4 regions of the Blautia segnis genome follow, and region 1 is predicted to be linked to each of the others. Evidence: riboswitches for the same ligand, from Rfam matches in the RefSeq annotation. Region 1 holds a riboswitch; each other region holds the start of a gene.
What was found. Region 1 has a riboswitch for cobalamin ahead of H8S54_RS01230 (cysteine-rich small domain-containing protein). Riboswitches for the same ligand answer to the same signal wherever they lie in the genome.

Region 1 (3,565 bases):
GAGACAATGAAACAGGAGTATGAGGCACAGCAGTCCAATCTTCAGTATCAGCTGGATGTAACCCGTGCAAACAGTGCTGACTGCGAGAATGAGATCGCATACGCGCAGCAGCAGGCTACCGAGTATGCAAACCTTCTTGCAGAGCAGCAGGCTGAGATCGAGCAGCTTGAGGCAGAGCGTATTGCAGCTGAGGAAGAGGCAAGACGTCAGGCAGAGGCAGAAGCAGCTGCTGCAGCAGCTGCCGCACAGGAAGCAGAAGAGTCACAGAGTGATGAAAGCTATGATGACTACAGTGAAGATGATAGTGAGGACTACAGCGACAGTTCAGATACAGATGTTCAGTATGACGAGGATGGAGACGTTGTAAGCGGAAGCTCTGATTCTTCTTCTGATTATGAATATGATGAGTATGGAAACGTAATCGACAGCGATAATACAGTAGATTATGACAGCTACTCTGAAAGTTCTTCCAGCAGCTCATCCAGCAGTTCTTCCGGCTCAGGATCTTCTGTAGTGAACTATGCAACACAGTTTGTTGGAAATCCATATGTATGGGGCGGAACAAGTCTGACAAATGGTGCTGACTGCTCTGGGTTCGTACAGAGCGTATATGCAAACTTCGGCGTCAGCCTTCCGAGAACTTCCTATGAGCAGCAGAATGCAGGAACTGAAGTTTCCTATGCAGATGCACAGCCAGGAGATCTGATCTGCTACGGCGGTCATGTCGCAATCTACATGGGAAATGGACAGATTGTACACGCGTCCAACTCCAGAGACGGAATCAAGATCAGCGACAATGCTGCATACAGAACCATTACATCTGTAAGACGTCTTGTGTAATTGCAGCATAGGCCTGAATAAATACAGTACCTGCATCGGCGGGCATATTTAATGAAAGAATTTGAATCCCTCCCGGATCCTCGCTATGGAATCCGGGAGGTTTTTTGATGGTGGGATTGTTTTGGACTTTATGGTGAAAACTTGAGGGTGTCCGAAACAGAGTATAAAAGCGGAATTTGCTTTCCATAATTTTGATAAATAAATAACAGATTACGGGTTGACAAATACTTAGGCAGGTGGTACTATGATGTCAGTATAATTCCATATTGAACATATTAAGTGCTGGTAGCTATTAGCTGGCAGAAAGAGGGAATCAGGTGAGAAACCTGAGCGATCCGGTCACTGTAACAGAGGAGCAAGTCTCAGAGTCCATTGTGCGTATGCATGAGAAGGAGAGATGATGCGATGATTCTGGAGCCAGGAAACCTGCTTAGTATGGCGAGGTTAAACTTCCGATGAAAGTGTAACAACCAGTTTTAGGGAATCCGCAGCCCTGGAATGTTGTCCGCTTTTGTGAGTGGACATTTTTTATGGAATATCGCCTGTTCAGATGAATTATACAGATTAAATGGCAGGCGATACTACTTTGGATGAAACCGTTCCCTCCGCGTATATATGAACGGGTCATATTCTACCCCGGAGTAGCATCGCTCCCTCTTAAATATCTGCGAGAATTTTGAAGCCGCGTAAGCGGTTATTTTTTTATTTAATTGAAAATGATATAGAAGATTTCTACTATAAAAATCCTGCGGAAAAGGAATTTGTTAGGGCAGATGAGAAAGGAGCAGGAAAATGGAAAAAAATTATTGGGAAGGCAAGGAATATTCCTACTTCAGTCATAAGAACTGCGAATTTTTTCCCTGTCATAAAGGCGCAGATCCGGAGGATTTCAACTGCCTGTTCTGCTATTGTCCCCTCTATGCATTAGGGGATAAATGCGGCGGGAATTTCCACTACAACGAAAAAGGCTTCAAGGACTGCACTAACTGCCAGCTTCCCCACAAACGGAAAAATTATGGCTATGTCACCGGGAAGTATCAGGAACTGGCTGATTTGATGAAGAAGGCACGTGAAAATCAGGACGTAAAAGAAAAGTAAAACAAAAAGTTTCCCTACCCACAAATTGGGTGCAGGGAAACTTTTTATTTTGCAGATAAAATTAGCAGGAGCGGTATTTACTAACAAGTCGTTTTCTTGAACAATCACACACTACCGCATACTGAGAATCATCTTCAGCTTCGGAATCTGGTTATTCAGGATCAGTCCCTCCGGGAACATAGCCTGATGGACAAAATCTGCCGCATAAGTGAAATCCCCAATATGCTCTGCCCCATGACTGTCGCTGGACAGTACAATTGGAACCAGATATTTGCGGCAGCATCTTAAAATTTCCGCACAGTTGCTGCGGGTATCTCCGCGATAGCCATAAGGCGCAAGAGAAGCCTCATTCATCTCCAGAAGAACCCCATTTTCTCCGGCTGCCTTTACAACTGCATCATAATCTACCGGATACTGGGTATTATCAATATGCCCCAGAATCTTTACCATAGGATTTTTCATCACATTAAGAAAGGCTTTGGTGTTTTCCTCTTTGCTGGCTGGATGGAAATTCTGGGCGTGTATGCTGGCAATAGAATAGTCCAGCTTCTCAAGCAGCTCCTGCTCCAGGTCAACCTTGCCGTTCACATCCAAAATATTCAGTTCAATCCCATATAATAATTCCACATTAAAACGCTTCCGCGGCGAATAAGTAAGACTACGGAAATAAGACGCGGTTCCTGCTGCAAGAGTAGCTGGCCCGTGGTCTGTAATGCCAAGAAGCTTTAACCCTTTGCGTGAAGCTGACTTAGCCATGTCGCTGATGGTGCAGTTTGTTCCGTGCCCGCTTGCGATAGAGTGGGTATGCATATCGGAAAGATACATAAAAAATCATCTCCTGTTAAGAAGTCTGTGCATTCGGAAAGTTTAAAAAGCTGTGAATGCCTGTACTGTTTTCAGTATGACAGAGCAGAAAAAGACTGTCAACTGTAAAATAAGAAAAAATTGGAAAAACAAATAAAAACAACACACAAACACAAGAAAAACCACATATATATGTAGGAAAAGTGTTGCTTTTTGTTGACAGTCAAAACACCGGATAGTATAATTACGGTAGAAAAACAGCAAAAGATTTTGTATATATATTAAACTTTCAGGTATGGGAATGCTGTATGCTGACGGCAGGATCAGCCAAAGTTTCAGACAGGAGGAAAAATGGGATATACAGATAACATGTCTCCGGAAATGAAGCAGCGCATTGTGCAGGAGCTTGTACCAGGCAAGCAGATTTCCCTGGCACATATCATTGCCAATCCGGATAAGATTCTTTACACCAAATTAGGACTTGACCCGTCTCTGGATTATTCAAGGGCAGCCATTGGAATTATGACTGTCAGCCCTGCAGAGACAGCCATTATTATGGCAGACATTGCCATGAAGTCATCCGGCATTGAGCTGGGCTTTGTAGACCGCTTCAGCGGAAGCTTGATCATCACAGGCACTGTATCTGAGGTGGAAGCTTCCACAAGCGCCATTCTGGACTATGTGGGAAACAAGCTGGGCTTTACCTTATGCCCGATCACAAGGACCTGATATAATATGAAGAAACTGGTTCTCATCGGCCGCAGCGAAGCTGGCAAAACAACCCTGACCCAGGCTTTGCGCGGAGAAAAAATACACTATCACA
Region 2 (3,565 bases), on a different contig from region 1:
AAGAGATTCTAAGTGCCATTTCCCGGGAAGATTACGAGACCGTGATTGAATGTCCGACTATGGAAACTCTGCCGGAAGCTTTTGACATGGAAGCTTATTATGAGCAGGTACATACAGAGGCCACAGATGCTTCTCTCGGAGAAAACAACGAGATCATTCCTGCTGTGACGGGCATTTCCTTTGATGTGGAAGCCGCACAGAACCGGCTTGACCGGGCAAGAGAGGGACTGGTAATCACCATTCCGCTTGAAATCACTCTGCCAGAGGTTTCCACGGAGGAAATTGAGGCTCTGCCTTATCTGAACCTCCTTGGAACCTATACCACTTACGGCGGCGGTACCAAGAACCGGATCACCAATCTGAAGCTTGCAGTAGAAGCATGCGATGGGGTGGAACTGCAGCCGGGACAGACTTTTTCCTACAATGATACCTTAGGTCCCAGAACAGAAGAGCGGGGCTATAAGGAAGCGACGGTAATCGTAGGCGGCGAGCACGCCCAGGATATCGGCGGCGGAATCTGCCAGGTGTCCACCACCTTGTTTATGGCGTGCCTGCAGGCGGATCTTTCCATCGTAGAACGCCATAACCATGCAGCGCGTATTGACTATGTGGATGACGGACTGGATGCAGCAGTTGTTTACGGAAGCCAGGATTTCCGCTTCCAGAACAATACCTCTTATCCCATTAAGATTTCCGCAGTCTATGACGAAGCAGAAGAGTCTGTGACCGTATCCATTTACGGTACAAAGGAGAACAACAATACTGTAGAGATCACCACCGAACACTCCGATCCCAACACCTGCAAAACCTACCGCAGCGTGTATGATGAGGCGGGAAACCTGCTCCGCACAGAAGAGGTTGGGTATAGTCAGTATAAACAGTAAAGCGATGTTGCGTATTTCCCGCACAATAATTTAAAATATATGTTAAATTGTAGTTACTGGGCACGGAGTGAACAGTAACAAATTGTAGGCTGTCAGGTAGAAAGTGCCTTGGCAGCCTATTGATTTCAGTATAATAGTCTGCTATAATGAAATGAATTGAATAAATCCGTTTTCAGTGCCTTTGCAGAAAAAAGAATCTGCTGGCTAAGAGGGAATCAGGTGCAAATCCTGAGCGATCCGGTCACTGTAAACAGGGAATGAAATCCGAAGATGCCATTGGCAATGCGTTGCTGAGAAGGCTGGATTTCGTATTGATCTGTAAGTCAGGAAACCTGCTGAATTCGTTAATGAAAGCTTCCGAGGAAAGCACTTCATTCTCATGTAGCATATATTTCGACTATGGGATATATTGATTTCTGGTGCCTGTTCCCTTATGGGAGCGGGCATTTTTTTGCATTAGAAGAGTTTTCTGGAATTTTCCGAATACTCTGAGGCAGTCTTTGATTTATTCAGGCAACAATACCAGAAGATAACCATAAAAGAATCGAGGGAGAAAAATGAAAAGAAATTCAAAACGCTTTCTGGCACTGTTTCTTTCTGTGGCAATGACCGTCACTCCGGCTGCCCTTACACAGGCAGAAAGTGAGAGTACAGGCGTACAGGTTACGGTAACTCCGGCGGAAGAAGCTGTTGTGACAGAAGCTCCGAAAGAGGAGACTGCTCCTGCACAGGAAGAGAAGGCAGAAACAACTGCTCCGGAAGAGACCACGGCACCTACAGAGACTCCGGAGCAGACAGAAACTGCTGAGGTTTCTGTTACAGAAGCGCCAGCACAGACAGAGGATGCCAAAGAAGAGACTGCTGCTCAGCCAGCAGAAGACGCAGCTGTAACAGAAGCTCCGGCTGCAGAAGAAGCTTCCGGCAATGGGATTGCCACTTATACCATGCCAGAGGATTTAAAAGAAGACGGCTCAAACATGACCATTGATAAAGCAGATGATACTGCTTACAAAATGTTCAAAATTGCAAGCTCCTCTGCAGAATTAAAGGGTGATAAAATTAAAATAACCCTGACTTCTAACGGAAAGAACTACAATAAGATTTACCTTGGACATAAAGAAGATGCTGCATCTGTGATGGATGCCAATGCAATCGCAGGAACAGAAACAGAAACCGGATATACCTTCGTTTTCGAAATTGATGCAAAGGCAGAAGCTCAGACCATTTATCTGGTTCCCCATTCTGTAAAAAATAATGCATGGTATACGACCCAGGATCTGAAGCTAAACGTTCCAGGAATGAAAGCCCCGGAACCAACTGCCACACCAGAACCAACCGCAACTCCGGAGCCTACCGCAACTCCAGAGCCTACCGCCACACCAATTCCAACCGAGACTCCGGCAGCCTCTGACAACGAGATCAAGGACGCTGGCATCAAGCTGGTAAAAGAAGACGGCAACGAATTTGCCATGTTCGTGATCACTGGTTCTACTGTAAAATTAGAGGGCGACAAATACATCGTAACCCTTTCCACAGAGAAGCAGAACTATGACATGATTTACTTCGGAAGTTCCAGCGATGCAGATAAAGAGACAAAAGCTGTCCACGGCGTAGAGAATGCAGCAGGCGGCTATACATACACTTTCGAAGTTCCTGCAAGCAAGGAGACACAGACTGTTTCTGTAGTACCTCATTCCAAGAAGAGCCAGCACTGGTATGAAAAAGGAATCCTTACCATTACAATCCCGGCAGTTCCCGGATACGGTGAGCAGCCAGAGGTAACTCCGGTGCCAACACAGACCCCGCAGCCAAGTGAAGCTCCGAGTCCAAGCGAGGCTCCGCAGCCAAGTGAGACCCCGGCTCCAAGCGAAACTCCGGCTCCAACATCTACACCGGAGCCAACTAAGGTTCCATCCGGTGCATGTGAGAACGGAATCTACAATGTGGATGTAACTTCCAGCTCCTCCATGTTCCGAGTAGTAGGCTGTACCCTTACCTCCAAAAACGGAAAGATGACAGCAGTTCTTACCTTAAGCGGCACAGGCTATGATTACCTCTTTGCAGGAACCGGTGAGCAGGCAGCAAAAGCAGATTCCTCCAAATGGATTCCATACACTGTAAATGCTGATGGTAAATATACTTATGAAATTCCGGTGGAATCTCTTGATCAGGGACTTTCAATTGCTGCATTTTCTCACAAAAGACAGACCTGGTATGACAGAACCCTGACCTTTGAGTCAGCTACCTTAAATAAGATCGGTGATATCAAGGATGACACTCAGAAACCAGACACAACTCCGGCACCGACTGCGACACCATCCGTTGAACTGACAGGTACTCCTACACCAACTCCAACAGCAGCTGTTACCGCTACACCAACACCAAATCCGGAACCGGATAAGGAGTCCAAATATGACTCTGATCTTAGCGGAGGAACCTCCTCTGTAAACAGCTCCACCACACTGGCAGACGGAACCTACACACCAGACAGCTTCTCCTGGTCCGGCGGTACCGGTAAGGTAAGTATTTCCTGTAATAAGATTACTGTAACCGGCGGAAAAGCCTATGCAACAATTGTATTCAGCAGTGAATATTACGGATATGTAAAGGCAAACGGCAACACCTATTACGGATCCTGCGGAGGCGGTACCTCCACCTTCACCATTCCGATTGCATTAAAC
Region 3 (3,565 bases), on a different contig from region 1:
TCCAATTCCATTCCAGCTGAAAACCGTTTCCACGATCATGGTTCCTCCAAGCAGGCCGCCGAAGGACATTCCCAGCATGGTTACTACTGTAAGCAAGGAGTTGGGAAGCACATGGAAAAAGATGGTGCGGAATCTTCCCACGCCTCTGGCCTGACAGCCATTGATGTATTCTTCGTTCATCTGCTCTACCATTACCGCCCGGATTCGCCTTATATAATATGCGCTCATGCTTAATGATAAGGTGATGGCTGGCATGATCAGGCTTTTGAAGGAATCTGATCCGCCAACCGGAAGCCAGTGCAGATTGACTGCCAGCAGATAGATCAGCATCATACCGCCCCAGAAGCTTGGCAGTGAAATTCCAAGGAAGGACATAAACCGGATAATATAATCTGCTGCCTTATCCTTATACACTGCTGATAAAATTCCCAGCGGAAAAGAAATCAGAAGCATCAGAATAAAAGAAGCAACTGCCAGCTTAATGGTATTGGGAAGCTTTCTTCCAAGCACCTGGGAGACCGGCTGTGCATACTTTACCGACATTCCGAAATCACCGTGTAAAGCTCCCTTCAGCCAGCTTATATACTGTTCGCCGAAGGATTTGTTTAATCCATATTTTTCTTCAATCTTTGCAATTACTTCTCTGTCATGACCAGCACCCATGGATTCCGCCAGCTGCTCTGCCGGATTGGATGGCAGAATATATGTAAGTCCAAAGGTCATAATGGAAAGTCCAAACAGGATAATTACAAGTGAAACTAGTCGCTTACAAATTTCTTTTTTCACTTTTTCAGCCTTTCTGTGCTACAATGCAAAAGCTCATTGGCAGCGGACTGCCAGAAACTTCTACCTGTATTTTGCGAAATCCCAGGTCTACCAGTTTACCAAAATCCCATGCCGGGCGGTCAACCTGGCTCATGGGCAGTTTTTTCGCAATTTCTTCCATAATATGGAAATCTACATTTTCTTTGTTATGGCGTGCGTGACAGCCCTGATCCTCTTCGTCACCGTACAGCTTCTGAAATTCCTGGTACATCTTTTCATATTTCTCGCTGAAATAATGGCGGTAGTAATTTCCATCTTCCAGAATCAGAATTCCGCCTTTTTTCAGAACCCGGCTTACTTCCTCATAGGCTTTATCCGCATGCTCCAGATTCCAGAATACATTTCTTGACACCACTGCATCGAAGCTGTTGTCCGGAAATTCCAGATTCTGTACATCCATCTGCTTAAGATCCGCCTTCAGATTTTCCGCATCCAGATTTTTTCTGACTTCTTCCAGCATTTTGGGGCTGTAGTCCACGGCAGTTACCTGATATCCCATAGACGCTAACAAGGTGGTAAAAAATCCGGCACCGCAGCCATCGTCCAGTACCGTGCACCCTTCTTCCAGAGAATTGCGGAAAATATTTTCCCAGTGCTTTCCCGGTTCTGTCTTTCGCTCTTCCATACTGGCATCAGAAAATCCGCCAGCTCTCATGTCCCAGTATGTCTGAATATCCTTCAGTAATTCAGCCATTTACCTTTGTCCTCTCTGTTTTTTCAATAATAAAAGCCGCTGAAGACACAGCGGCTTAACGGCATAATATTTCTATTACACGCAACCTCTATACTGTGACTCGCAGCAAAAGTTCTTCATTCCGGCCGGTATTCTGGCTCCAGCGTCATCATACTGCTTTCCCTTCCCGATTACTCAGTGGATATAAAAGCATACTCGACTGTTACAGCTACGGCATAGCACAGGATTCTCACCTGTTTCCCGTTTACTCCGCCGCGTTTTACAAAAACGTGGCAGGCACCAAAATGGTTTCTTTATTAAATTTTTATACTAAAATCATGCAAACTGAGTTTAATATAATATTTTGCATTTGTCAATGAAATTGGCAGAATCCGCGATTATTTTACTAAACAACCACTTCCAAAATTCGTTTCCCCTCATAACTGATTTCCCGGATTCCGGTCTTTTTAGACTTATTAAAATTAAAGCTCAGCAAATATCCTTTTTCCATCTTATAAAATTCCAAATATTCAAAAAGCTGCTGCTCTCCACGGGTATTATATTCGTTTCCCCTCCAGATTTTCAATTCAATTATAAAGCGTTTTCCCTTATAATCAACGATTACATCCGTCCTTCTGCTATCCCTGGTTCTGGCCTCAATATAATAATTTCCCGTTCCATTTATAATAGGTTTTAAATAAAGTAAGAAAAGTTTTCTTCCATTTTCCTCTATAAATTTTTGATCGTTTTCTGCATATATTTCTTCATAATGCTCACAAAATTTTTCCATCACCAGATCCATCTGAAGCATTCCGGACACAATAAATCGATTACGTTCTATCCCGGCATCCTTATACAATTCACTGTTAATCGCCATTTCCGCCAAAAACAAATCATATAATTGTGTTTCAAAAATTCGATTGGATACTGCAGTAAGCCCATTCCTATCTTTTAAAAATCCAAAAGTCACTCCCAGATTAACTAATGGATTTTCAATCTTAAATGGGAAACTTACTCCGCCAAACAAAATACTTTGGAGCATTTCCTTCAATTTCGGATAATCTGACAGCTTTTTCACCATATCGTCAAATAGTGTGTTCTTTTCTCCCAACAGCATCTTCACCGCCGTAAGAAGCCCATCCTTACTCCAGCCTTCCTTCTTAGTAGGAAAAAGCTCACTTCCCGAAACTCTTTCATCCACTAGCTGACAAAGCCGTGACACCAGATATGGATAACCGGAAGTATAATTGTACAAAAATTCACTTACCTGCTCTATATCCATTCCAGTTTTAAAATCACTCTCATATTCCAGCAGCATAGCTCTAATATCCTGGATGGAAAAGTCCATACTTATATCAAAATCTACTGCAATATTCCATGGACTGTTATATTTTGACTCTTCTTCAGGATGTATTTTCACCTTCAAAGTCTTTATATCATATACGCCTGCCAAAACAACCGACTGGAAAGTCTGATCTTTTCCCTGCTGCATACGAAGATACTTTTCGCGAAGAAGCCCAAGAAATGATAAAAAGATCTGATTATCTGAGCTTTTGTCCACCTCATCGATCATAAGGATCACTGGCTGACCGCACGCTTTACACAGGGAACTGATCTTTGCTCCCAACGAGCGCAAGGGAAATTTTTCCAAAATAGGCTGATACCATTCTTCTACTATTTTCTCATCCGCATTTTGTTCTTTCAAACAATCGCCTATATCCAGCATAAGACCTTCTGCCAGACTGGAAAGTGACTGAAAATATTCATCCGCAGATTCAAAGCTCAGACTCAATACAATATAATTCTCCCTTAATCTTTTTTCAAGCAAATAGAGTGTGGTTGTTTTTCCATATTGTCTTGCACGATTTATGGTAAAATACTGCCCGTTTTCAATGTATTCACTGATAATCCGGTCAATTCTGCCACTGATATCTACCATATAATTCTTTTCCGGAATACATGTTCCTGTAGTGCAAAACCTTTTCTTCATACAAACACCTCCTCCATCTGTCATTTATAAAAAAGTATACCCAATTTTATTCCTGTCCGCAATCCGCCAATTAAATT
Region 4 (3,565 bases), on a different contig from region 1:
CCTTCTCCGCATCGGAAAGAGATTCCTTCTGACTGGATTGACTCTTAGAAGAGCAGCCGTACCCGGCTTGCTCTACAGCTGAAATAATGGCTGAGGCTGTGGCGGTGCCTTTAACGCCCATGGAATTGGTAAGCAGGCTCACTGAGCAGGCTGTAACTCCCGGAACCTTGCTGACTGCTTTTTCCACACGGGCACTGCAGGCTGCACAGCTCATGCCGGTGACATTGTATTGTTCCATAATAAAATTCCTCCTTATACGGGATGCGCCTTATCATGCAAGCATGAACGGCTGTTTGACCTTTTGACTCTAACTTGATATCTGCGAATTGCTCCGCAGCAAAGCTGTTCCCGCAATTCTCGAACATTCGGAATTCGCTGATTTACTGCGTAAATCGCTACTTCCTCATGTTCGGCGGGTCCCAAGTTCAAAAGCCTTATCATGCAAGCATGAACGGCTTTTGAACTTGGGACCCTGATATCCGCATTTATTTCATAAGCTTCTGTAGTGTTGCAACAAGCTCATCAATGGTCTCATCCTTACCCTCCCGGATATCTCTTGCCACGCAGGTTCGGATATGGTTGGCAAGAAGCTCTTTATTAAAAGCATTCACAGCGGCATTTACAGCGGCGGACTGGATCAGGATGTCATTGCAGTAGGCATCGTTCTCCAGCATTCCTATAATGCCCCGGATCTGGCCTTCAATACGCTTCAGACGGTTGACCAGCTTTCTTCGCTCCGCTTCGGAACGCAAGGTGTGCTTGGCGCAGCAGGAACAGACCTTCTGTGCAGGTTCCTGGCTGGAAAGGGGTTCAGTATCGGCTGCAGTGTGGCTGCAGCAGGTTTCGGATTTATGATCAGCTGTCATAGGCAGGCTCCTTTCTTATTAAACAAATGATTGGCCGGAAACTGCGAACCGGCGTTTTAACTTTCAAATACCCTTTGGGGGTATCTTGCTTATGCACTTAATATATACCCCCTGAGGGTATTTGTCAAGGGCTTTTTTTGTTTCATTGTGGAGTTACAGCAGGTTAAAATATATCTGTCTGAAAGTCCATTGATATAGATTGTATATTCATAAAATATCCATAATACATTCATAAAAAATACATAAAATTATGGTATCTATTAGATATCCGAGTCGAATATGTATAATGATATAACGCAAAGGTCGCATCATGAACATGATGCATAAAAGAGAATCCGGTGAGAATCCGGAACGATGCCGTCACTGTGTAAGGGAGCTGCTTCAGAGCCCACTGGGTAACCGGGAAGGGGAAGCAGTGTTGAACGAAGTCAGGAGAACTGCCTTGGCGTAGAATTGTGGATCTGCGGTACACAGAACCTTATTCTCATAGCAATATATAGGAATGATACCAGTGTCAAAAGATATTTTGATACTCATATCATTGTAATCCTGTTTGGAGGAAATGTGTTTATGAGGAAAGTGCAGCTGCAGAGTTTGCAGCTGCTTTTTTACAAAGCAGGAATCACAGAAGCTTCCTGCCGTAGAAAAAGCCCTGCCGGGCCGTGTCCTTATACATAATTCAATCCGGAAATACAGGAAAAAAGAGGAAAAAGAAATGAAAAGAAAATCTTTATTAGCACTGCTTCTTGCAGCATCCATGGCAGCAAGCATGACTGCAGCAACAGGAACTGTTGCATTTGCAGAGGAAGCAACAGAGGAGACAACTGACGAAGCAGCAGATGACGCAGACGATGCAGAAGCAGCAGATGACGCTGAGGCAGCAGATGACACTGAGGCAGCAGACGATGCAGAGGCATCTGACGCAGATCAGGAGGCAGCTGATAAAGTTGCAGCACTTATCGATGCAATCTATGTTCAGGAGAGAACAGACGACACAGATGCACAGTGCAAGGAAGCTAAGGAAGCATGGGATGCTCTGACAGACGCTCAGAAAGAGCTGGTAGAGGGAGAAGAAGCAAGCCCGGAATATTTCGGACGCGATACAGGAGATGCTTCCAAGGATGATCCTCGTAACCAGGATGAGATCGGTGAGAACGAGCTTCTTGTGGTAAGCTTTGGTACTTCCTTCAACGACAGCCGTGTTGAGGATATCAAGGGAATCGAGGATGCTCTTGCAGAAGCTTTCCCGGACTGGGCTGTAAGAAGAGCATTTACCGCTCAGATTATCATCAACCATGTACAGGCAAGAGATGATGAGCACATCGACAACATGCAGCAGGCACTTGACCGTGCAGTAGCAAACGGTGTTAAGAATCTGGTTGTTCAGCCTACACACCTTATGCACGGTGCAGAGTACGATGAGATGGTAGAAGCGATCGATGAGTACAAAGATAAATTTGAGTCTGTAGCAATCGCTGAGCCAATGCTTGGTGAGGTTGGATCAGACGCTACTGCTATCAACGAAGACAAGGCTGCTGTTGCACAGGCAGTTACAGATGCAGCTGTAAAGAGCGCAGGATATGACAGCATGGAAGCTGCTGCTGAGGATGGAACCGCATTCGTATTCATGGGACACGGAACCTCTCACACAGCAAATGTTACATACAACCAGATGCAGACACAGATGGAGAAGCTTGGATTTACAAACGCATTCATCGGTACTGTAGAGGGTGAGCCGGAAGATACCGCTTGCGATGTTGTAATCGACAAAGTAAAAGATGCAGGCTTCAAGAAGGTTGTTCTTCGTCCGCTTATGGTTGTTGCAGGTGACCATGCAAACAACGATATGGCTGGTGATGATGAGGATTCCTGGAAGAGCATGTTCGAGGCTTCCGGAGATTTCGATGAGATCGATTGCCAGATCGAAGGACTTGGAAGAATTGATGCAGTTGAGCAGCTTTATGTAGAGCATATTCAGGCAGCAATTGATTCTATTGCAAAATAATCTGTTGATGTTTTATCTTTAATTCATCAAAAAGTAAGGAGAAAAGTTATTATGAAACGTTCATTAGTCATTTTATTATCAGCAGTAAGTATTTCCACCATGACAGCAGGAAGCGTTGCGCCTGTTTGGGCTGAAGCGGCACAGACAGAAGCTGCCAAAGCAGAGGACGCCGCAGAAGCTGAGCTTGAAGACGGCGTATACGGTGTGGAGTTTGACACAGACAGCGGCATGTTCCATGTAAATGAGGCATGCAATGGAAGAGCAGTTCTTACAGTGAAGGATGGCAAAATGACCGTTCATATTACACTTGTCTCCAAGAATATCGTAAATCTTTTCCTTGGAACAGCTGAGGACGCACAGAAGGATGGAGCTGAACTGATCCAGCCTACTACAGATACTGTTACCTACAGTGACGGAATGTCAGAGGAGGTTTACGGCTTCAATGTTCCGGTTGAGAAGCTGGACGAAGAGTTTGACCTTGCCATCCTTGGCAAAAAGGGTAAATGGTATGATCATAAGGTCAGCGTAAAAGATGCAAAAGAGCAGACTGAGGAAGAGAAAAACGCAGTAGTGATCGGTGAGGATGACAGCGAGACAGCAGATGCTGAAGCAAAAGAAGCAGAGGATTCCAAAAACTGATTTTCACAGCTAACAAGTAAACCCTTACAATATTTCTTATAAAAAGACAGGCCCC

Region 2: it holds a riboswitch for cobalamin, as region 1 does, so the genes downstream of both, H8S54_RS08530 (hypothetical protein) here and H8S54_RS01230 (cysteine-rich small domain-containing protein) in region 1, are expected to answer to the same signal.
Region 3: it holds a riboswitch for cobalamin, as region 1 does, so the genes downstream of both, H8S54_RS03745 (class I SAM-dependent methyltransferase) here and H8S54_RS01230 (cysteine-rich small domain-containing protein) in region 1, are expected to answer to the same signal.
Region 4: it holds a riboswitch for cobalamin, as region 1 does, so the genes downstream of both, H8S54_RS14240 (sirohydrochlorin cobaltochelatase) here and H8S54_RS01230 (cysteine-rich small domain-containing protein) in region 1, are expected to answer to the same signal.

Annotation. Positions count from the first base shown of each region.
Region 1 covers NZ_JACOOT010000003.1:105,485-109,049, forward strand. The annotation lists gene H8S54_RS01225 (C40 family peptidase) at 1-840, shown strand, start outside; cobalamin riboswitch at 1,101-1,288, shown strand; gene H8S54_RS01230 (cysteine-rich small domain-containing protein) at 1,633-1,938, shown strand; gene H8S54_RS01235 (phosphatase) at 2,050-2,763, opposite strand; gene H8S54_RS01240 (BMC domain-containing protein) at 3,094-3,471, shown strand; gene H8S54_RS01245 (EutP/PduV family microcompartment system protein) at 3,478-3,565, shown strand, end outside.
Region 2 covers NZ_JACOOT010000019.1:74,265-77,829, reverse strand. The annotation lists gene H8S54_RS08535 (VanW family protein) at 1-884, shown strand, start outside; cobalamin riboswitch at 1,041-1,238, shown strand; gene H8S54_RS08530 (hypothetical protein) at 1,442-3,565, shown strand, end outside.
Region 3 covers NZ_JACOOT010000009.1:71,865-75,429, forward strand. The annotation lists gene nikB (nickel ABC transporter permease) at 1-786, opposite strand, end outside; gene H8S54_RS03745 (class I SAM-dependent methyltransferase) at 791-1,519, opposite strand; cobalamin riboswitch at 1,626-1,818, opposite strand; gene H8S54_RS03750 (AAA-like domain-containing protein) at 1,905-3,488, opposite strand; gene H8S54_RS03755 (cysteine hydrolase family protein) at 3,559-3,565, opposite strand, start outside.
Region 4 covers NZ_JACOOT010000033.1:103,574-107,138, forward strand. The annotation lists gene H8S54_RS14230 (heavy metal translocating P-type ATPase) at 1-238, opposite strand, end outside; gene H8S54_RS14235 (metal-sensing transcriptional repressor) at 486-866, opposite strand; cobalamin riboswitch at 1,150-1,325, shown strand; gene H8S54_RS14240 (sirohydrochlorin cobaltochelatase) at 1,582-2,871, shown strand; gene H8S54_RS14245 (hypothetical protein) at 2,923-3,510, shown strand.